One region of the Streptomyces showdoensis genome, then DNA from elsewhere that is predicted to be linked to it. Evidence: predicted binding sites of a transcription regulator. Region 1 holds the regulator's gene; the other holds the start of a gene.
The links. Region 1 encodes HrcA, which represses chaperone genes, less so after heat shock. Its sites were predicted from a motif close to TTNGCACTCNGNNNNNCNGAGTGCNAA; they were not measured.
Positions count from the first base shown of each region.

Region 2: groL (chaperonin GroEL) is a predicted target of HrcA. The motif match lies at 6,947-6,973, and genes of this name have one in related genera.

Region 1 is NZ_BAAAXG010000026.1:3,020,066-3,030,117, reverse strand. It holds gene ABD981_RS26705 (carbohydrate kinase family protein) at 1-260, opposite strand, end outside; gene ABD981_RS26700 (MFS transporter) at 501-1,703, shown strand; gene ABD981_RS26695 (adenosine deaminase) at 1,836-2,831, opposite strand; gene ABD981_RS26690 (ribonuclease Z) at 2,851-3,753, opposite strand; gene ABD981_RS26685 (histidine triad nucleotide-binding protein) at 3,768-4,127, opposite strand; gene ABD981_RS26680 (16S rRNA (uracil(1498)-N(3))-methyltransferase) at 4,231-4,974, opposite strand; gene ABD981_RS26675 (nitronate monooxygenase) at 4,971-6,050, opposite strand; gene dnaJ (molecular chaperone DnaJ) at 6,196-7,332, opposite strand; gene hrcA (heat-inducible transcriptional repressor HrcA) at 7,333-8,352, opposite strand; gene ABD981_RS26660 (MBL fold metallo-hydrolase) at 8,508-9,230, shown strand; gene ABD981_RS26655 (DUF3097 domain-containing protein) at 9,337-10,052, shown strand, end outside.
Region 2 is NZ_BAAAXG010000026.1:1,238,312-1,248,363, reverse strand. It holds gene ABD981_RS18400 (hypothetical protein) at 1-1,301, opposite strand, end outside; gene ABD981_RS18395 (alpha,alpha-trehalose-phosphate synthase (UDP-forming)) at 1,459-2,814, opposite strand; gene ABD981_RS18390 (hypothetical protein) at 2,884-3,225, opposite strand; gene ABD981_RS18385 (glucosyl-3-phosphoglycerate synthase) at 3,264-4,205, opposite strand; SAM riboswitch class I at 4,327-4,521, shown strand; gene thrC (threonine synthase) at 4,539-5,825, shown strand; gene ABD981_RS18375 (MoaD/ThiS family protein) at 5,841-6,119, shown strand; gene ABD981_RS18370 (cold-shock protein) at 6,538-6,744, shown strand; gene groL (chaperonin GroEL) at 7,102-8,724, shown strand; gene ABD981_RS18360 (peptidase associated/transthyretin-like domain-containing protein) at 8,829-9,872, opposite strand.

The DNA of each region.
Region 1 (10,052 bases):
AGCGAGGTGCGCAGCCCCAGCCGGGCGAGCGCGGTGGCCATGTTGGCGACGCCGCCGGGGCTCGACCCCATCCCCCGGGCCCAGGACTCGGTGCCGCGCACGGGGGCGCTGTCGAGGCCGGTGAAGATGATGTCGAGGAAGACCGTGCCCGTGAGGAAGACGTCGCAGTCCGGGTCGGTCGGCTCGCGCAGCCGGACCAGCGGGTCGACGTCGGTGTCGCGTTCGGTCACGGCAGGCTCCCCGGTCGTGGTGCGGCGGATCGGCACCCTGGTGCTGATCCGGACAGTGTGCCCGAAGGGGGTGGCGGGGCAGGGGTGACGCAACGAGGTCGCCGCTTGATACCCATCGAATCCCAGTCCAAACCGATCGTGACCCGTCTCACAGATCCAATCGGGGGACAACGCCTTCTCCGCCCACTCGGATGCTTGATACACATGGTGCCGCGACCCCGTGGATCACCGGGCGCCATCTCATTTCCCCGTTCAGTCCCTGGAACGCCCATGCCCGCGCGCCCGCGTGCCCTGGGGGCCCTCGTCGCCCTTTTCACGGCCGGATACCTCGCCCCGTACCTGCTGCCGACGGTCGTCGGCAGGCTCTCCGCCGGGCTCGCCCTCAGTACCGCCCAAGCCGGTCTGATCGGCTCGATCCTGCTGCTCGGCTCCGCCGGCGCCGGCTTCACCCTGGCCTCCCGCGTGGAACGGATCGGCCCCCGCCGGGCCGCCCGCCTCGGCCTGCTCGCCATGGTCCTGGGGTACGGGACGGCCGCCGCGAGCGGCACGGTGCCGCCGGTCGTGGCGGGCGCGGTCCTCGGCGGCTTCGGCTCCGGCACCGCGACCGCCGTCGCCGCGGCGGGCATCGCCGGCCGCCCCGACCCCCACCGCGCGGCCACCCTGGGCCTCCTCACCGTCTCCGCGACGGCGGGCGCCCTCTACCTGACGCTGCCGCACCTGGGCGGCGGCCACATGCTGCCCTTCGCGGCCATAGCGGTGGCCGCGGCACTGGTGTGGCCGGTGACGGGACGGCTGTCCGGGCCGGCCGCCCCGGCCACGAGCACCCCGCTCGCGCCCGCCTCGGCGCCCTTGCCGTACCCCCGCGCCGGAGCCGTGCTCGCGGGCTCGATCCTCTGCTGGTCGATGGCGCAGAACGCGCTCTGGGGCGTCAGCGGCCGCATCGGCCTCACCCAGGCGGGCCTCTCCGAGGTCGCCCTCGGGCTGGTCTTCGCCGTCGCCCTCGGCGCCGGCCTGGCCGGCGTGACCGTGGCCGGGGCTCTCGGCCGACGCCTCGGCCGCGCGCTCACCATCGGCGCCGGCACGGCCGTCATCGCCCTGTGCGTGCTGCTCAGCTCGGCGGCCGAGGGCCCGTACGCCTTCGCGACCGGCGAGATCCTGTGGAACGCGGTCTACCCGGTCGTCCTGTCCTACCTGCTCGGCCTCGCCGCCTCCCTCGACCCGCGCGGCCGCTGGGCCGTCCTGGTCGGCTCGGCCTCCTCCCTCGGCGTGGCCTGCGGCCCCGTCACCGGCAGCCTCCTCGCGGAGACGGCCGGCTACCCCGGCATGGGCCTGGCCCTGTGCGCCCTGCTCCTCGCCGTGGCGGCCCCCATGACGGCGGTGGCCCGGCACGCGGCGGGCCGCCCGGCGCTGCCGGTGCCGGCTCCCGGGCGGGAGGTCGTCGCCGTCCCGAAACCCAGCCCCGCAGGCGTGTGAGGCGCATCCGGCCCCGCCGGTGTTCGAGGCGCGGGGTCCTGGGCGGAGCCCCGGTCCGGGAAGGGGCGGGCGGGGAGAGCCCGCCGCGGGCGCCCCCGTCCGGCCGATCCCGACGCCCCGCCTACGCCCCGCCTACGCCCCGAACCCGTACGCCTCGACCTCCGCGAGATACCGCCCCCGCAACTCCTCGTCGTCCTCCAGGAACGCCGCCAGGAACGAGTTCCGCGCCAGGGTCCGCAGCTCCTCCTCGCCCAGCCCCAGCGCGTCCCGCACCGCGTCGAAGTTGTCCTCCACGTAGCCCCCGAAGTACGCGGGGTCGTCGGAGTTGACCGTCGCCACGAGCCCGGCCGCCAGCATCGTCCGCAGCGGGTGGTCCCCGATGGCGTCGATCGCCCGCAGCCGCACGTTGGACAGCGGGCAGAGCGTCAGCGGCACCCGCTCCCGCGCCAGCCGCTCGACCAGCTCGGGGTCCTCCAGGCAGCGCAGCCCGTGGTCGATCCGCTCCACGCCGAGGACGTCCAGCGCCTCGCGGACGTACGCCGCCGGACCCTCCTCTCCCGCGTGCGCGACCCGGCGCAGACCGAGCCGGGCGGCCTCCTCGTACACCTCGCGGAACTTCGCCGGCGGGTGACCGACCTCCGCCGAGTCGAGGCCCACCCCCGTGATCCGGCCGAGGTACGGCTTCGCGGCCTCCAGGGTCGCCATCGCGGACTCGGCCGACTCGTCGCGCAGGAAGCACATGATCAGCCGGGTGGAGATCCCGTACCGCTCCTCCGCACGGTCGAGGGCGGCGCAGAGCCCCTCCACCACGACCCCGAACGGGACCCCGCGGGCCGTGTGCGCCTGCGGGTCGAAGAAGATCTCGGCGTGCCGCACGCCCTGCTCCCCGGCCCGCGCGAGGTAGGCGTCGGCGAGCTCGGTGAAGTCCTCGGCGGTGCGCAGGACCGCCATCAGGCCGTAGTACAGGTCCAGGAAGGACTGCAGGTCGCTGAAGCGGTAGGCCTCGCGCAGGGCCTCGGTGTCCGCGTACGGCAGGGTGACGCCGTTGCGCGCGGCGAGGGCGAAGGCCAGCTCGGGTTCGAGGGTCCCCTCGATGTGGAGGTGCAGTTCGGCCTTGGGTACGGGCATGGTGCTGGTGCTTTCTGGTCTAGCGCTTGGGTACGGGGATCCGCATCAGGTCCTGGGCGATGCTCAGCTCGCCCTCGAACCCGGCCGCCCGCGCCTGCCGCTCGAACTCCGCGGGATCGGAGTACCGCTGCGAGAAGTGGGTCAGGACGAGATGGCGCACGCCCGCGTCCCGGGCGACCGCCGCGGCCTGGCCGGCCGTCAGGTGCCCGTGGTCGGTGGCGAGCCGGACGTCCTCGTCGAGGAAGGTCGACTCGATGACGAGCATGTCGGCGCCCTCGGCGAGCGCGTACACCCCGTCGCACAGCCGGGTGTCCATCACGAAGGCGAAGCGCTGGCCGCGCCGGACCTCGCTCACCTCGTCGAGGGTCACGCCGTCCAGCACCCCCTCGCGCTGGATCCGGCCGACGTCGGGGCCCTTGATGCCGTGCGCGGCGAGCCGCTCGGGCAGGATGCGGCGGCCGTCCGGCTCGGTGAGCCGGTAGCCGTAGGACTCCACGGGGTGGGAGAGCAGCCGGGCGTCGAGGGTGTACGCCCCGGTGACCGCGAGCGGCCCGTCGGCGTCGACCGGCGCCTCGCTCAGCCGTACGGTCTCGCGGTAGGCCGTGGCGTACCGCAGCCGCTCGAAGAAGCGCTGCCCGCTCGCCGGGTAGTGCGCGGTGACCGGGTGCGGGACCTGGTCGAGGTTGATCCGCTGGATCACCCCGGCCAGGCCGAGCGAGTGGTCGCCGTGGAAGTGCGTGACGCAGATCCGGTCGAGGTCGTGCGCCGCGACCCCGGCCCTCAGCATCTGCCGCTGGGTGCCCTCGCCGGGGTCGAAGAGGATGCCCTGCCCGTCCCAGCGCAGCAGGTAGCCGTTGTGGTTGCGGTGCCGGGTCGGCACCTGGCTCGCGGTGCCGAGGACGACCAGTTCGCGTACGGACACGGTGACGTCCGGTCCTATCCGGGGGGCCAGTTGAGGCCGCGGCCGCCGAGGACGTGCGCGTGGGCGTGGAAGACGGTCTGGCCGGCGCCGGCGCCGGTGTTGAACACGATCCGGAAGCCGTGGCCGTCGATCTTCTCCTCCGCGGCGACCTCGCCGGCCTCGCGCAGCACGTCCGCGGCGACCGTCGGCGCGGCGGCGGCGAGGGAGGCGGCGTCCGGGTAGTGCAGGCGCGGGATGACCAGGACGTGGGTGGGTGCCTGGGGGTTGATGTCGCGGAACGCGACGGTCGTCTCCGTCTCGCGCACGATCGTCGCCGGGACCTCCCCTTCCACGATCTTGCAGAACAGGCAGTCGCTCTGCGGCTCTCCGGCCATGGCCCGGTCCTCCTCGACTCCGTTGATCAGTACCCGCGCATGCTATCGGGACCCCGCCGGGGCGGGGCCGGGGCCGGGAAGAGTCCGGCAGGTCACGTCGCCCCTACGACCAGCGCCCGGTGCGGCCCAGCACGAGCGCGGCCGCCGCCGTGCCCGCGGTGGAGGTGCGCAGCACGCTGTGGCCGAGGCGGTACGGCTTGGCGCCGGCCTCCTCGAAGAGCGCCAACTCCTCCGGCGACACGCCCCCTTCGGGCCCGACGACGAGCACGATCTCGCCCCGCGCGGGGAGTTCGGCGGTGGCGAGCGCCCCGCTCGGGTGCTCCCTGTCCTCGTGCAGCACGGCCGCGAAGTCCGCGCCGGCGAGGAGGGCGGCGACCTGCTTGCCGCTCATCGCGTCGGCGACCTCGGGGAAGCGGGTGCGGCGGGACTGCTTGCCGGACTCGCGGGCCGTCGCCCGCCACTTGGCGAGGGCCTTGAGCCCGCGCTCGCCCTTCCACTGGGTGATGCAGCGGGACGCGGCCCACGGCACGATCGCGTCCACGCCGGTCTCCGTCATGGTCTCGACGGCCAGCTCGCCGCGGTCGCCCTTGGGGAGGGCCTGGACGACGGTGATGCGGGGCGCGGGCGCCGGGTCCTCGTGGACGGCGGTGACCTCGACGGTCAGCTGGTCCTTGCCCTCGGCGGCGGCGACCGTGCACGCGGCCCAGGCGCCGTTCCCGTCGGTCAGCACCAGCTCCTCGCCCGCGCGCAGCCGCTTCACGGACACCGCGTGGCGGCCCTCGGGCCCGTCGAGGAGGAAACCGCCCGGCGGGGGGACGGTGTCGACGACGAAGACGGGTGCGGTCACGAGGCGCTCCTGGAGCTTGCGAGGGCGGTGTGGAGTTCTTCGGCGAGGACCTCGACGAGCCGGCCGGCCGGGAGGTCCCGGGCCAGGCGGTGGCCCTGCCCGGCCCACAGGGCCATGCCCTGCGGGTCGCCGGCGGTCGCGGCGGCCTTGCGCAGCGGGGCGGTGAGGTGGTGGACCTCGGGGTAGGCGGCGGGGGCGTACGGCCCGTGCTCGCGCATGAAGCGGTTGACCAGGCCGCGGGCCGGGCGGCCCGAGAAGGCCCGGGTGAGTTCGGTGCGGGTGAACAGCGGGTCGGTCAGGGCCCGCTTGTGCAGCGGGTCCGCGCCGGACTCGGGGCAGGGCAGGAAGGCGGTGCCCAGCTGGGCGGCGTCGGCGCCGGCGGCGAGGACGGCGGCGATCTGGCGGCCGCGCATGATCCCGCCGGTGGCGACGATCGGCAGCCGGACGCTCTCGCGCACCTCGGTGAGCAGCGCGAGCAGCCCGCCGCCGCTGCCGGCGGACGGCCCGTCGGCCGGGTCGTCGCGGTGGGTGCCCTGGTGCCCGCCCGCCTCGGTGCCCTGCACGCACAGGGCGTCGGCCCCGGCGCGCTGGGCGGTGCGGGCCTCCTCGGCGGAGGTGACGGTGACGATCGTGAACGTACCGACCCGGGCGAAGGCGTCGAGCGCGTCGCGGTCGGGACAGCCGAAGGTGAAGGAGACCACCGGCACCGGGTCGTCCAGGAGGATCGCCAGCTTGGCCTCGTACCCGTCGTCGCGGCCCTGGTCGGGGTCGCCGAGCTCGGTGTCGTACCAGCCGGCCTCGCCGGCCAGCTGGTGCCGGTAGACCTCGACGGCGGCGGGGTCGGCGGGCTGTCCGCTCTGCGGCATGAAGAGGTTGACCCCGAACGCCCGCGCGGTGAGGCCGCGGACCCGCTTGATCTCCTGGTACAGCCCGCCCGCGGTCTTGTAGCCGCCGGCCAGGAACCCGAGGGCTCCCGCCTCGCACACGGCACCGACGAGCTCGGGAGAGGAGGCGCCACCCGCCATGGGGGCCTGCACGATCGGATGACGAAAGAGATCGTTCAGTGCGGTGGACATGCAGGCATCGTGCCATGCCCGCGCGGACGCGCCGAATCGGCCGACGAGGGGGTACGCGGGAGGGGCGCGACGGCGCCGGGAGGGGGTACGCGGGAGGGCGGCCCCGCACGCTGCGGGACCGCCCTCGGACGGAACGAAGCCGGGCTCAGCGCCCGTTGAACGCGTCCTTCAGTCGCGAGAACAGCCCCTGCTGCCCGGGCTGGAACTGCCCCGTCGGGCGCTCCTCGCCGCGCAGCTTGGCCAGCTCGCGGAGCAGGCGCTCCTGCTCCGGGTCCAGCTTGGACGGGGTCTGCACCTCGACGTGGACGATCAGGTCGCCCCGGCCGTTGCCGCGCAGGTGGGTGACGCCGCGGCCGTGCAGCGGGATCGACTGGCCGGACTGGGTGCCCGGGCGGATGTCGACGTCCTCGAGACCGTCCAGGGTCTGGAGCTGCACCTTCGTGCCGAGCGCGGCGGCCGTCATCGGGATGGTGACCGTGCAGTGCAGGTCGTCGCCGCGCCGCTGGAAGACCTCGTGCGGGGTCTCGTGGATCTCGACGTACAGGTCGCCGGCGGGGCCGCCGCCGGGGCCGACCTCGCCCTCGCCGGCCAGCTGGATCCGGGTGCCGTTGTCGACACCGGCCGGGATCTTGACCGTGAGCGTGCGGCGGGAGCGGACCCGGCCGTCGCCCGCGCACTCGGGGCACGGGGTCGGGACGACGGTGCCGAAGCCCTGGCACTGCGGGCAGGGGCGGGAGGTCATGACCTGGCCGAGGAAGGACCGGGTGACCTGGGAGACCTCACCGCGGCCGCGGCACATGTCACAGGTCTGCGCGGAGGTGCCGGGCGCGGCGCCCTCCCCGGAGCAGGTGGTGCAGACCACGGCCGTGTCGACCTGGATGTCCTTCGTCGTGCCGAACGCGGCCTCGTCGAGGGTGATCTCCAGGCGGATCATCGCGTCCTGGCCGCGCCGGGTGCGCGAGCGCGGGCCGCGCTGGGACGCCGTCCCGAAGAAGGCGTCCATGATGTCCGAGAAGTTCCCGAAGCCGCCCGCGCCGAAGCCGCCGGCGCCACCGCCGCCCGAGGCGGAGAGCGGGTCGCCGCCGAGGTCGTAGACCTGCTTCTTCTGCGGGTCCGACAGCACCTCGTAAGCGGCGTTGATCTCCTTGAACCGCTCCTGGGTCTTCGGGTCCGGGTTCACGTCCGGGTGAAGCTCGCGGGCGAGTCGGCGGAAGGCCTTCTTGATCTCGTCCTGCGACGCGTCGCGGCGTACGCCGAGTACGGCGTAGTAGTCCGTGGCCACTTACGACTCCGCCAGGATCTGTCCGACGTAACGTGCCACTGCGCGTACCGCTCCCATCGTTCCGGGGTAGTCCATGCGGGTCGGTCCGACCACGCCGAGTTTGGCGACTGCCTCGCCGCCGGAACCGTAGCCGACCGAGACGACCGACGTGGACGTCAGCCCCTCGTGGGCGATCTCGTGCCCGATGCGTACGGTCATGCCCGATTCCTTGGCCTCGCCGAGCAGCTTGAGGAGCACGACCTGCTCCTCCAGGGCTTCCAGGACGGGCCTGATCGTCAGGGGGAAGTCGTGTCCGAAGCGGGTCAGATTGGCGGTGCCGCCGATCATGAGCCGCTCCTCCTGCTCCTCCACGAGCGTTTCGAGGAGGGTCGCCAGCACGGTCGTGACCGTGCCGCGGTCCTCGACCTCCTCGAAGGACTCCGGCAGGTCCTGCACCAGCTGCGGCACGTCCGCGAAGCGGCGGCCGACGACCCGGCTGTTGAGCCGGGCCCGCAGGTCGGCCAGCGAGGTCTCGCCGAAGGGCGCCGGGCAGTCGATCACCCGCTGCTCGACCCGGCCGGTGTCGGTGATGAGCACCAGCATCAGCCGGGCGGGAGCCAGCGACAGCAGTTCCACGTGCCGGACCGTCGAACGGGTCAGCGAGGGGTACTGCACCACCGCGACCTGCCGGGTGAGCTGCGCGAGCAGCCGCACCGTGCGGCCGACGACGTCGTCGAGGTCGACGGCTCCGTCGAGGAAGTTGTGGATCGCCCGCCGCTCGGGGGTCGACAGCGGCTTGACGCCGGCCAGCCGGTCCACGAAGAGGCGGTAGCCCTTGTCGGTGGGGATGCGCCCGGCGCTGGTGTGAGGCTGGGCGATGTAGCCCTCCTCCTCCAGCACCGCCATGTCGTTGCGCACGGTGGCGGGCGACACGCCGAGCTTGTGGCGCTCGGTCAGCGCCTTGGAGCCCACCGGCTCCTCCGTCCCGACGTAGTCCTGGACGATGGCGCGCAGCACCTCGAGTCTGCGTTCGCTGAGCACCGCGCACACCTCCAGCTGTCGATCCGGTTCCGGTTCTTCCGGTTTTGGCACTCGCCCTGCCCGAGTGCCAGGAATCCCCCGGCCAGTGTACGGCGGCCGACATCGCTCCTGGCAAGGAGGCGGGTCGGCGGGGTCGCAGCGGTTAGCGTCGCCGCATGGACATCGCATGGGAAGAGTACGGCTGGGAGCGGCTCGCGGAGGGCGTCGGCAGGCGGCGGCTGCCGGGCTGGGACGCCACGGTGGGCCTGGTGGTCGGGCGGGACGCGGTGCTCCTGTGCGACACGGGATCGAGCCTCGCCGAGGGCGCCGAGCTGCGGGCCCAGGTGGCGGCGCTGACGGGCGACCGCCGGGTGACGCATATCGCACTGAGCCATCCGCACTTCGACCACGTGCTGGGCACGGCGGTCTTCGCCGGGGCGGAGGTCTTCGGGGCGGTGGGCATGGACACCCTGCTGCCGCGCGAGCGGGAGGCACTGTGCCGGGACGCCGTGCAGCAGGGCGTGGACGAGCGGACCGCGGCGGAGGCGGCCGAGGTCCTGGTGGCGCCGCGCCACACGGTCTCGGGCGAGTGGACCCTGGACCTGGGCGGCCGCCAGGTGCTGCTCGCCAACGTCGGCCCCGGCCACTCGGGGCACGACCTGGCCGTCTTCGTGCCGGGCGCGCCGGAGGTCGTCTTCTGCGGCGACCTGGTCGAGGAGTCCGGCGAGCCCCAGGCGGGTCCGGACGCGATCCCCGGCCGCTGGCCGGCGGCCCTGGACCGGCTGCTGTCCCTGGGCGGCGAGGACGCGGCGTACGTGCCGGGCCACGGCGCGGTGGTGGACGCCGCGTTCGTGCGGCGCCAGCGCGGTGAGCTGGCACGGCGCTTCGGGGTGTCGTAGCGTCGGCCGGATGCCCGTCCCCGGGACGGGATCTGACGCCCCCTCGGCCGTCCGGCCCGGATGCGACGACCCCACCCGGGCCCCAGGACAGAACAGAATCGAGCCCATGCGCAGCTACAACCCGGATCTGACGCCCCCCTGGAAGCGCCCGTCGCCCGTCCCGGAGGTCCCGGCGGACCACGATCTCGTCGTGGAGGAGGCCGCGACCGGCTTCTGCGGGGCCGTGGTCCGCTGCGAGGCGGACACGGTGACGCTGGAGGACCGCTTCGGCAAGCACCGGGTCTTCCCGATGGAGCCGCGCGGCTTCCTCCTGGAGGGCCGGGTCGTCACCCTGGTCCGCCCCTCCCGCCCGGCCCCGTCCCGGCCCAGCCGTACGGCCTCCGGCTCGATCGCGGTCCCGGGCGCCCGGGCGCGGGTGGCCCGGGCGGGGCGGATCTACGTCGAGGGCCGCCACGACGCCGAGCTGGTGGAACGGGTCTGGGGCGACGACCTGCGCATCGAGGGCGTCGTCGTGGAGTACCTGGAGGGCATCGACGACCTCCCGGCCATCGTCGCCGAGTTCGCGCCCGCCCCGGACGCCCGCCTGGGCGTCCTGGTCGACCACCTGGTGCCGGGCTCCAAGGAGTCCCGCATCGCCGCCCGGGTCACCTCCCCCGACGTCCTGGTGGTCGGCCACCCGTACATCGACGTCTGGGAGGCCGTGAAGCCCTCCTCCGTCGGCATCCCGGCCTGGCCCGCGGTCCCCCGCGGCCAGGACTGGAAGACCGGCGTCTGCCGCGCCCTGCGCTGGCCGGAGAACACCGGCGCGGCCTGGCAGCACAT
Region 2 (10,052 bases), 1.8 Mb from region 1:
CCGAGCGCCCGGAGCTGCGCGCAGGGGAGGTCGCCGTCCCCGGTGCAGGCGGGCTGGGCGCTGCCGTAGGTGTCCGAGACCCCTCCGTACGTGAGGGGAACCGTGCTGCTGACCGGTCGCTCCCAGGCGTACGTGCCCGCGGGGTTGCGGTCGTCGGCGGTCGACAGCTCACCCTTGGCCAGGGCGATGCCCCGGATGTGGCCCGGCTCGTGGAAGCGCTTCACCGTCGTCACCACGGGCCTGCCCGTGGGGTCCGCCGTGATGCGGTGGACCCCCCAGTCGGCGCGTCGGTCTCCGCCCGCGCCGGTGGTGCCGACGGCGACGGCCGTGCCGGCCGGGCCGGACGACAGCGTGCCCGTGATGTGCGTGAGCAGGTCGACGGTGGCGCCGCCCGCGATCGGGACGCTCTCGACGCGGGACTGGGAGTCGCGGTAGACGAGCCAGTCGCCGACGACGGCAAGGTGGTGCAGGGGCCCGGTGATCGTGGTGTCGACGGGTACGTCGACGAGCGGGGCCGCGGGGTCGGTGCGCGAGGCGACCACGGCCGTGTGGACGGCGGGGTCGGAGCTGTACGCGACGATGTACTCGGGCGAGAGCTTCCCGAAGGTGTAGCCCGCAGGCAGGGCCTTCGTGACGGTCTCGACCGTGCCGGTCTCCCTGGAGACGAGGACCTGGCGGCGCGTGCCGTCCTCGTCCTGCGCGGTGAACAGCAGGGACGTGGCGTCGGCCGCGCTGACGGACCCCAGCCGCGTACCCTCCGGGAGGCCGCCGATCTCCAGCTCGCGGGTCGTGCCGTCGTCCTGGAGCGACAGCAGGTGCTTCTGCGCCGTGCGCGTTCCGTCCGGCTGGGTGACGGAGGTGAACGCGAGCAGGGTGGAGCCGAACACCCGGGGGCTGAAGTAGCCCGGGGGAAGCGGGTGGACGCGTGCGCCGCCCTGGGGGTCGCGCAGCTCGACCTCTCCGTCGCGTATGAAGGCCAGTGTGTCGGTGCCCGTGCCCTGGACCTCTGTCCAGGGCACGGTCGGCAGCGGCACGGTGAGGGTCTTGCCGTCGGAGTAGCGGGTCCAGAGGATGTCGCGGGTGTGCCCCGCCTCGTAGCGGAAGACGCCTTCGGAGCCGGTGCTGTCGGCCTGCCACAGACGGGCTTGCTCGGCCTTGTACGTCCAGCTGTACAAGGGCTCGCCGTAGTAGGGCGCCGGGATCACCGTCTCCTCGGGCACCGGCTCCGCCGCCGCCGTTCCCGCCAGAGGCGTGAGACCGCCGCCCATCGTCAGTGCGAGCACCGTCGCGGCGGCGAACACGCCCCGCCTCAAGGTGTGACGAATCACCAGAAAGCCCCTCCCCGAACCTCTGTGCCTGCCGTGCCCCCACCGCAGGTGGACGGGAGCGTAACAGTGGGAAGGGCTGCCCCCATCTGCGGGGGCACGTGTTTTTGAACAGGGTCGGTCCTGAGTTGGCTCAGCCCGTGCGCAACGACCCGAGCTGCGCCAGGAACCACTCCCGCGGCGGCAGTGCCGTCGCCGCCGTGGCGAGGCGCTTGGTGCGTTCGGCGCGTTCGGGGGCGGGCATCGAGAGGGCCTGGTGGAGGGCTTCGGCGGTGGCCGTCACGTCGTACGGGTTCACCGTGAGGGCGTCCTCGTGGAGCTCCTCGTACGCGCCCGCCTCGCGGGACAGGACCAGGGCGCAGCCCTCGTCGGAGACGACCGGGATCTCCTTGGCGACCAGGTTCATGCCGTCCCGGACGGGGTTGACCAGGGCCACGTCGGCCAGCCGGTAGGCGGCGAGGGAGCGGGTGAAGTCGTCCTGGACGGAGACCAGGACGGGCTGCCAGTCGGGGGTGCCGTACTCCTCGTTGACCGCCGCGGCGAGCTCGGTCACCGAGGCCGTGTACGCGCGGTAGACCTCCAGGTCCTGGCGGGAGGGGTACGCGGAGGCCAGGTGGACGACCCGGCCGCGCCACTCGGGGTGGCGGGCGAGGAGCTCGCGGTAGGCGAGCAGGCCGCGCGGGATGTTCTTGGACAGCTCCGTGCGGTCCACCCGGACGATGGTCCTCCGGCCGGCGGTCTCGGCGCGCAGCTCGGCGAGGCGGGCGTCGACGGCGGGGCGGTGGGCGAGGGCGCGCAGCTCCTCGGCGTCGACGCCCAGCGGGTACGTGGCGACCCGGGGGGCCCGGTCCACGAAGGGGTCGGCCAGGAAGGCGGAGGCCCAGGCGCGGGTGTGGAAGCCCAGCTCGTCCGCGCCCGACATGCCCTCGACCAGCTCGCGGTGGACGTCGTCCGGGAGCATCGCCAGGTATCCGGGCGAGGCCCAGGGCGTGTGCGTGAAGTGGGCGATCCGCAGGTCCGGGCGGAGCGCGCGGAGCCGGCCGGGGACGAGCGCCAGGTGGTAGTCCTGGACCAGGACCGCGGCGCCCGGGTCGGCCGCCTCGGCGAGGGCCTCGGCGAAGGCGTGGTTGTAGGCGCGGTAGGACGCCCAGCGGCGGCGGAAGTCCGCGTCGAAGACGGGCTCGCGCGGGATGTCGTACAGGTGGTGGTGGAGGAACCAGAGCACCGAGTTCGCGATGCCGTTGTACGCGTCGGCGTACACCTCCGGGTCGATGTCCAGCATCCGCACGCCCGGCTCGGCGACCCCGCGGCGCACGGCCTCGCGGTCGCCGTCGCCCAGGGCGGCGCACACCCACAGGCCGCCCTCCGACGAGACGGCGCTCAGGCCCGAGACGAGCCCGCCGCCGCCCCGCCGGGCGTCCAGCCCGCCGTCGTCACGCACGGTGTACGAGACCGGGCCGCGATTCGATGCCACGAGGACGGAAGCCATGGGGCGAACCTAGCCCGTCCGGTAAACGCTCAAACGTACGGATACCAGACAGGGGGCGCGAAGTCGCCGTCAGTAGTCGCGGCGGCCGCGGACCGCCGCCCGTGCCACCAGGCCGGTCGCCGCGAGCGCCAGGGCCAGCCCGCCCAGCAGCCACAGCCGCTCCCGGTTCGCGCCGGCACCCGCCGTCACGCTGCCCCGGGGGGCGGGGCGCGGGGCCGGCGGGACCGCCACGTGAACGGTGCCGGAGCCGTGGCCGGGGCCCAGGGCGGCGGGGTCGATCCGCTGCGCGGCGAAGGTGGTGGTGCCGGTGCCCTGCCGGGCGGCGGCCGGGGCGGCTCCCCCGGGGGAGAGCGGCCCGGCCATCAGGCCGAGGGTCGCCAGCAGGATGCCCGTTCTGGTCGTGAACCGCATGAAACGGAAATTTATGCAGAAAGCACTATTTTCGTGCGTTACGCCACGCGGCGCCGGGCGTACTCCGCGATCTCCGCCATCGGCGGGCGCTCCTCGGTGTCCACCGGGTACGTACGCGGCTCGAAGCCCCGCTCGCCCCGCTCGAACTGGGTCAGCCAGGGCCGCACCAGGTGCCCCCGCGACAGCCGCAGCTGCGCCGTCCGGTAGATCGCGGCCGCCATCCGGCCCAGCGCCTGCCCGTCCTGGTGCCGGTGCTTGCGCACCCCCACGTCCACCTGCGCGAGCGCGTCCAGGCCCACCGTGTGCAGCGCGTCGACGAGCAGGCCCAGCTCCACTCCGTAACCGACCGGGAACGGCAGCCGCTCCAGCAGCGAGCGCCGCGCCGCGTACTCGCCGCCCAGCGGCTGGACGAAGCCGGCCAGCTGCGGCCAGTGCAGATTGAGCAGCGGGCGCGCCACCAGCTCCGTCACCCGACCGCCCTGACCAGGGGTGTCGCCGAGCGGGCGGTCGTACATCGCCTTCACGAAGTCGACGTCCGGCTCGGTGAGCAGCGGGCCCACGATGCCGGAGACGAAGTCCGCGGAGAAGTCCCGCAGGTCCGCGTCGACGAAGCAGACCACGTCCCCGGTCGTCACCATCAGTGACCGCCAGAGGACCTCGCCCTTGCCGGGCACCGCCGGTATCCGGGGCAGGATCGCGTCGCGCGCCACCACCCGCGCGCCGGCCGCCGCCGCGACCTCCGCCGTACGGTCCGTCGAGCCCGAGTCGATCACCACGAGCTCGTCCACCAGCGGCACCGCCTCGGTCATCAGCTCGCGGCGGATCACCGAGACGATCGCGCCGACCGTCGCCTCCTCGTTCAGCGCGGGCAGCACCACGCTGACCTTCGTGCCGCGCTTGGCGGCGAGGACGCGCTCCAGCGGGCGGTCGGCAACGGACCAGGACCGCCGGGCCAGCCAGCGCTCCACCTCTTCCAGCAACGTGATCTCCATCTCGCGGATCGGACGACCGTCTCCACCTTCGAAGCCTTCGGTTACAGTCTTGAACAACGCGGATCCCCGATGCATGTCGGGGTGCCGACCGCGTCTCACAATCGAATACCGCTCATCCAGAGGGGCAGAGGGAAACGGCCCGTTGAAGCCCCGGCAACCCTCCAGTCGGTCACTCGTCCACCCGTCTCCCGGCCACCACCCCAGGTGGAGCCCTGACGGGCGCTGCTCATAGCGCGAGGTCCCCGGCTAGGGAAGGTGCCAAATCCGTCTCATGGCGAAAAATTCGTCATGGGAAAGATGAGGAGAAAGGGCCTCGCCTCCATGGCTGTACAGACCGTCGCACCCGGAACCACCGTCGACCTCGGTCCCGCTTCCGGACTCTCCTGTCGCGAATGCGGTGAATCCTTCCCGCTCGGCCCGATCTTCGCCTGCGAACTGTGTTTCGGCCCGCTCGAAGTCGCGTACGAGCTGCCCTCCGGTGACCCGGAGGAGCTGCGCAAGCGCATCGAGGCCGGCCCCGCCAACATCTGGCGCTACGCCCCGCTGCTGCCCGTCCCGGCCGACGTCGCCGAGAAGCCCAACCTGAACCCCGGCTGGACCCCGCTGGTCAAGGCCGACAACCTGGCCCGCGAGCTCGGCGTCGAGCCCGGGAAGCTGTTCGTCAAGGACGACTCCGGCAACCCGACCCACTCCTTCAAGGACCGGGTCGTCGCCCAGGCCATCGAGGCCGCCCGCGCCTTCGGCTTCACCACCCTCTCCTGCTCCTCCACCGGCAACCTGGCCGGCGCCGTCGGCGCCGCCGCCGCCCGGGCCGGCTTCCGCTCCTGCGTCTTCATCCCGCACGACCTGGAGCAGGGCAAGGTCGTCATGGCCGGCGTCTACGGCGGCGACCTGGTCGCCATCGAGGGCAACTACGACGACGTCAACCGCTTCTGCTCGGAGCTCATCGGCGACCCGCTGGGCGAGGGCTGGGGCTTCGTCAACGTCAACCTGCGCCCGTACTACGGCGAGGGCTCCAAGACCCTCGCGTACGAGATCTGCGAGCAGCTCGGCTGGGTCATCCCGGACCAGCTGGTGATCCCGATCGCCTCCGGCTCGCAGCTCACCAAGATCGACAAGGGTCTGCAGGAGCTCATCAAGCTGGGCCTGGTCGAGGACAAGCCGTACAAGATCTTCGGCGCCCAGGCCGAGGGCTGCTCCCCGGTCTCGGTCGCCTTCAAGGCCGGCCACGACGTCGTGAAGCCCCAGAAGCCGAACACCATCGCCAAGTCGCTCGCCATCGGCAACCCGGCCGACGGCCCGTACGTGCTCGACATCGCCCGCCGCACCGGCGGCGCCGTGGAGGACGTGAACGACGAGCAGGTCGTCGACGCGATCAAGCTCCTCGCCCGCACCGAGGGCATCTTCGCCGAGACCGCGGGCGGCGTGACCGTCGGCGTCACGCGGAAGCTGGTCGAGGCCGGCCTCATCGACCCGGCGCTGACGACGGTGGTCCTCAACACCGGCGACGGCCTCAAGACCCTGGACGCCGTGGCCGACAGTTCTCAGGCGACCGCCACCATCCGCCCGAGCCTGGACGCGTTCCGCGACGCGGGCCTGGCCCACTGAAAGGTACGTGACCCCATGGCCGTCACCGTCCGCATCCCCACCATCCTCCGCACCTACACCGGCGGCGCGTCCGAGGTGAAGGCGGAGGGCGCGACCCTCGCCGAGGTCATCGCCGACCTGGAGAAGAACCACGCCGGCATCGCCGCCCGCGTCCTGGACGACCAGGGCAAGCTGCGCCGCTTCGTCAACGTGTACGTCAACGACGACGACGTGCGCTTCGAGCAGGGTCTGGAGACCGCCACGCCCGACGGCGCGGGCGTCTCGATCATCCCCGCCGTCGCCGGCGGCTGCTGAGCCGTCACCCCGCCCGGGTCGGCTTACCGGCGGTACCCGTCTTATCTGAATTGCCCCTTCCGCGAGAAGAAGCGGAAGGGGCAATTCTGCATGGTTGAGCGCGGTAGAGTTGGGGAAGTCCCCTCCGCTGCTCATGCCAGACGCATATGAGAATGCGCCCGCGCGCGACAAGAAGCAGCCAAAGTGCCCGTGCCTTGTGTACCTTCTGCGCGCTTTGCCCGGCCCGACTTGACCCGGAATTCAAGGGATTCTCCCCAATTCCCCTTTCCGGCGTGCCCAGAATTCTCGTCGGATTGACCTGTTGCAGAGGGCAGTTGGGCAGATACATTCAGCCGCGGTCGACGCGTTCCGGCGCAGGGTCTGACCCGGGTCCGCGAAGTGCGGTCCCGCGCAAGGGCCAGTAATAGGGGAGTTAGGCATGGCTCAGGGCACCGTCAAGTGGTTCAACGCGGAGAAGGGCTACGGCTTCATCGCGGTCGACGGTGGTGCGGATGTTTTCGTCCACTACAGCGCGATCCAGATGGACGGCTACCGCACCCTTGAAGAAGGGCAGCGGGTCGAGTTCGAGATCTCGCAGGGCCAGAAGGGTCCGCAGGCGGACATGGTCAAGCTCGCCACCGCCTGAGCGCGGCGCGATCGGCCACCGACGCACTTCCGTCGAGGGGCCCGCATCCGTAACCGGATGCGGGCCCCTCGTCATGTCCGGCGTCCGCCGTCATGTGCGCCGGGCTCGTGCGCCGGGCTCGTGCGCGCGGCGCGCGCGTTCGTGGGTGACCGATCCTCGGTAGTCGCTTGCACTCGCATGGGGCGAGTGCTAATCATTGGCGTTAGCACTCTGAAGGTGAGAGTGCTTACGAGGATCGGGCAGACGAGGCCCGCGGCCAGGTGGGGCAAGGAACCACAGGGCACGCAGGCCGTCCGTCGCGGGCGTCGGCGCGGTCCAGGAGCGTTATCCACCCCATGTCCGGGAGGACCACTTCACATGGCCAAGATCATCGCGTTCGACGAGGAGGCCCGGCGCGGTCTCGAGCGCGGCATGAACCAGCTCGCTGACGCCGTCAAGGTCACCCTCGGCCCCAAGGGCCGCAACGTCGTCCTCGAGAAGAAGTGGGGCGCCCCCACGATCACCAACGATGGTGTCTCCATCGCCAAGGAGATCGAGCTCGAGGACCCGTACGAGAAGATCGGCGCCGAGCTGGTCAAGGAAGTCGCCAAGAAGACGGACGACGTCGCCGGCGACGGTACGACCACCGCCACCGTCCTCGCCCAGGCGCTCGTCCGCGAGGGTCTGCGCAACGTGGCCGCCGGTGCCAACCCGATGGCTCTCAAGCGCGGCATCGAGAAGGCCGTCGAGGCCGTCTCGGGCGCCCTGCTCGAGCAGGCGAAGGATGTCGAGACCAAGGAGCAGATCGCTTCCACGGCCTCCATCTCCGCCGCCGACACCCAGATCGGCGAGCTCATCGCCGAGGCGATGGACAAGGTCGGCAAGGAAGGCGTCATCACCGTCGAGGAGTCGCAGACCTTCGGGCTCGAGCTCGAGCTCACCGAGGGCATGCGCTTCGACAAGGGCTACATCTCGGCGTACTTCGCGACCGACATGGAGCGCATGGAGGCGGCCCTGGATGACCCGTACATCCTGATCGTCAACTCCAAGATCTCCTCGGTCAAGGACCTGCTCCCGCTCCTCGAGAAGGTCATGCAGTCGGGCAAGCCCCTGCTGATCATCGCCGAGGACGTCGAGGGCGAGGCCCTGTCGACCCTGGTCGTCAACAAGATCCGCGGCACCTTCAAGTCCGTCGCGGTCAAGGCCCCGGGCTTCGGCGACCGCCGCAAGGCCATGCTGAACGACATCGCCATCCTCACCGGCGGCACGGTCATCTCCGAGGAGGTCGGCCTCAAGCTGGAGAACGCGGGCCTCGACCTGCTGGGCCGCGCCCGCAAGGTCGTCATCACCAAGGACGAGACCACCATCGTCGACGGTGCCGGTGACAGCGAGCAGGTCGCCGGTCGCGTGAACCAGATCCGCGCCGAGATCGAGAACAGCGACTCGGACTACGACCGCGAGAAGCTCCAGGAGCGCCTGGCGAAGCTCGCCGGTGGCGTCGCCGTCATCAAGGCCGGTGCCGCGACCGAGGTCGAGCTCAAGGAGCGCAAGCACCGCATCGAGGACGCCGTGCGCAACGCGAAGGCGGCCGTCGAGGAGGGCATCGTCGCCGGTGGCGGCGTGGCCCTGCTGCAGGCCTCCGCGGTCTTCGAGAAGCTGGAGCTGGACGGCGACGAGGCCACCGGTGCCAACGCCGTCAAGCTGGCCCTGGAGGCCCCGCTCAAGCAGATCGCCGTCAACGGTGGTCTCGAGGGTGGCGTCGTCGTCGAGAAGGTGCGCAACCTCCCCGTCGGCCACGGTCTGAACGCCGCGTCCGGTGAGTACGTCGACATGATCGCCGAGGGCATCATCGACCCGGCGAAGGTCACCCGCTCCGCGCTGCAGAACGCGGCGTCCATCGCGGCCCTGTTCCTCACCACCGAGGCCGTCATCGCCGACAAGCCGGAGAAGGCGTCCGCGCCGGCCGGCGGCGGCATGCCGGGCGGTGACATGGACTTCTGATCCTCGTAGAGGATCGGTCGTTCATCGCTGAACGCGACGAAGGGCGGCACCCCCCAGCGGGGGTGCCGCCCTTCGGTCATGTGCGGGCCTCCGCCCGCCGGGCGTCAGCGGACGTCGACGTAGTCGCCCTTGCCGGCCGCGTCGAAGTGCGACGCGTCACCGACGTAGACGATCGTGTACGTCCCGTCCACCGAGGTCCGCGCCTTCAGGCTCGTCCTGCCCGCGGCGTTGGTGCGGCCCCAGGCGACGGTCTTCCACGTCTTCGAGCCCCATGCGGCGAAGCGCAGCTGCACCGGCTGGTTGGCCAGCGGCTTCCAGCCCGCCAGGTCGTGCTGCACCGTGCCCGTCACCGTGATCTCGGCGCCCTTGCGGACCGGCTCCGGGGTCGCGTCCACGGCCAGGACGCGGGTGGAGGTGCGGGCCGCGTGGAAGGTCCGGCTGAGGGACCCGGCGTACATCGACGTGCCGACCGTGCGGAGCCGGAACCAGCCGCCCTTGGTGGTCAGGCCGAGGCCGAACGACACGCGCACGTTGGTGGAGAGGGTGGTCGAGGCGACCTTCCTCCAGCCGTTCTGCCCGTCCGGCGACTGCTCCAGGAGCACCGTCTGGTCGGTCGTGTAGCCCGCCCAGCTCTCGTACGGGGAGCGGAACTGGCCGTACACGGAGAGACGTCCGTCGCCGCCGAGCCGGTAGGCCGTGAGGGTCGTCCGGGTGTCCTTCGGCAGGGCCAGCGGACCGCTCGCGTACAGCCCGTCCTGGAACATGCTCGTGCCCCGCACGCTCCAGCCGGTGCTGTCCGGGCCCGGAGCGGCGACCAGCCGCACGGAGAACCGGCCGTCGGAGTCGGTGCGCACGGGCTTCGGGACCCCGCCGCCCAGGAGCGCCTCCAGCGGCTCGTCGGCGACGGGGGAGCCGTCCACCGGGTCGGTGACCCGGCCGGTGAGCGTGACGGTCTCCCCGTTCGCCGCGATCGGCCGGTCGGCGGCGGCGGTGATCGCCATCGTCCTGGTCCGCACGTCGACGGAGTCGTAGGTCGCGGTGGTGCCGTGAACCTGGTCGCTGTTCTCGCTGAACTCGGCCCGGTACGCGTCCCAGCGCGTGACCACCGGGATCGGCTCGGCGGCGAAGGTGCCGTCGGCGGCCGTCATGGCGGAGCCGAGCGGGGGCGTCGTCCGCCCAGCGCTCGATGGAGACGGAGCGGCCGGACAGCGGGACCTGGTCGCCGGATCCCGGCTGGATGCCGGTCAGGGTGCCCGCCGGGTGTCCGTTCCGGTCGGCCCAGGTGGCGAAGCCGGCGGTGAACCGGGTCAGGCTCGGCCGCAGCGTGA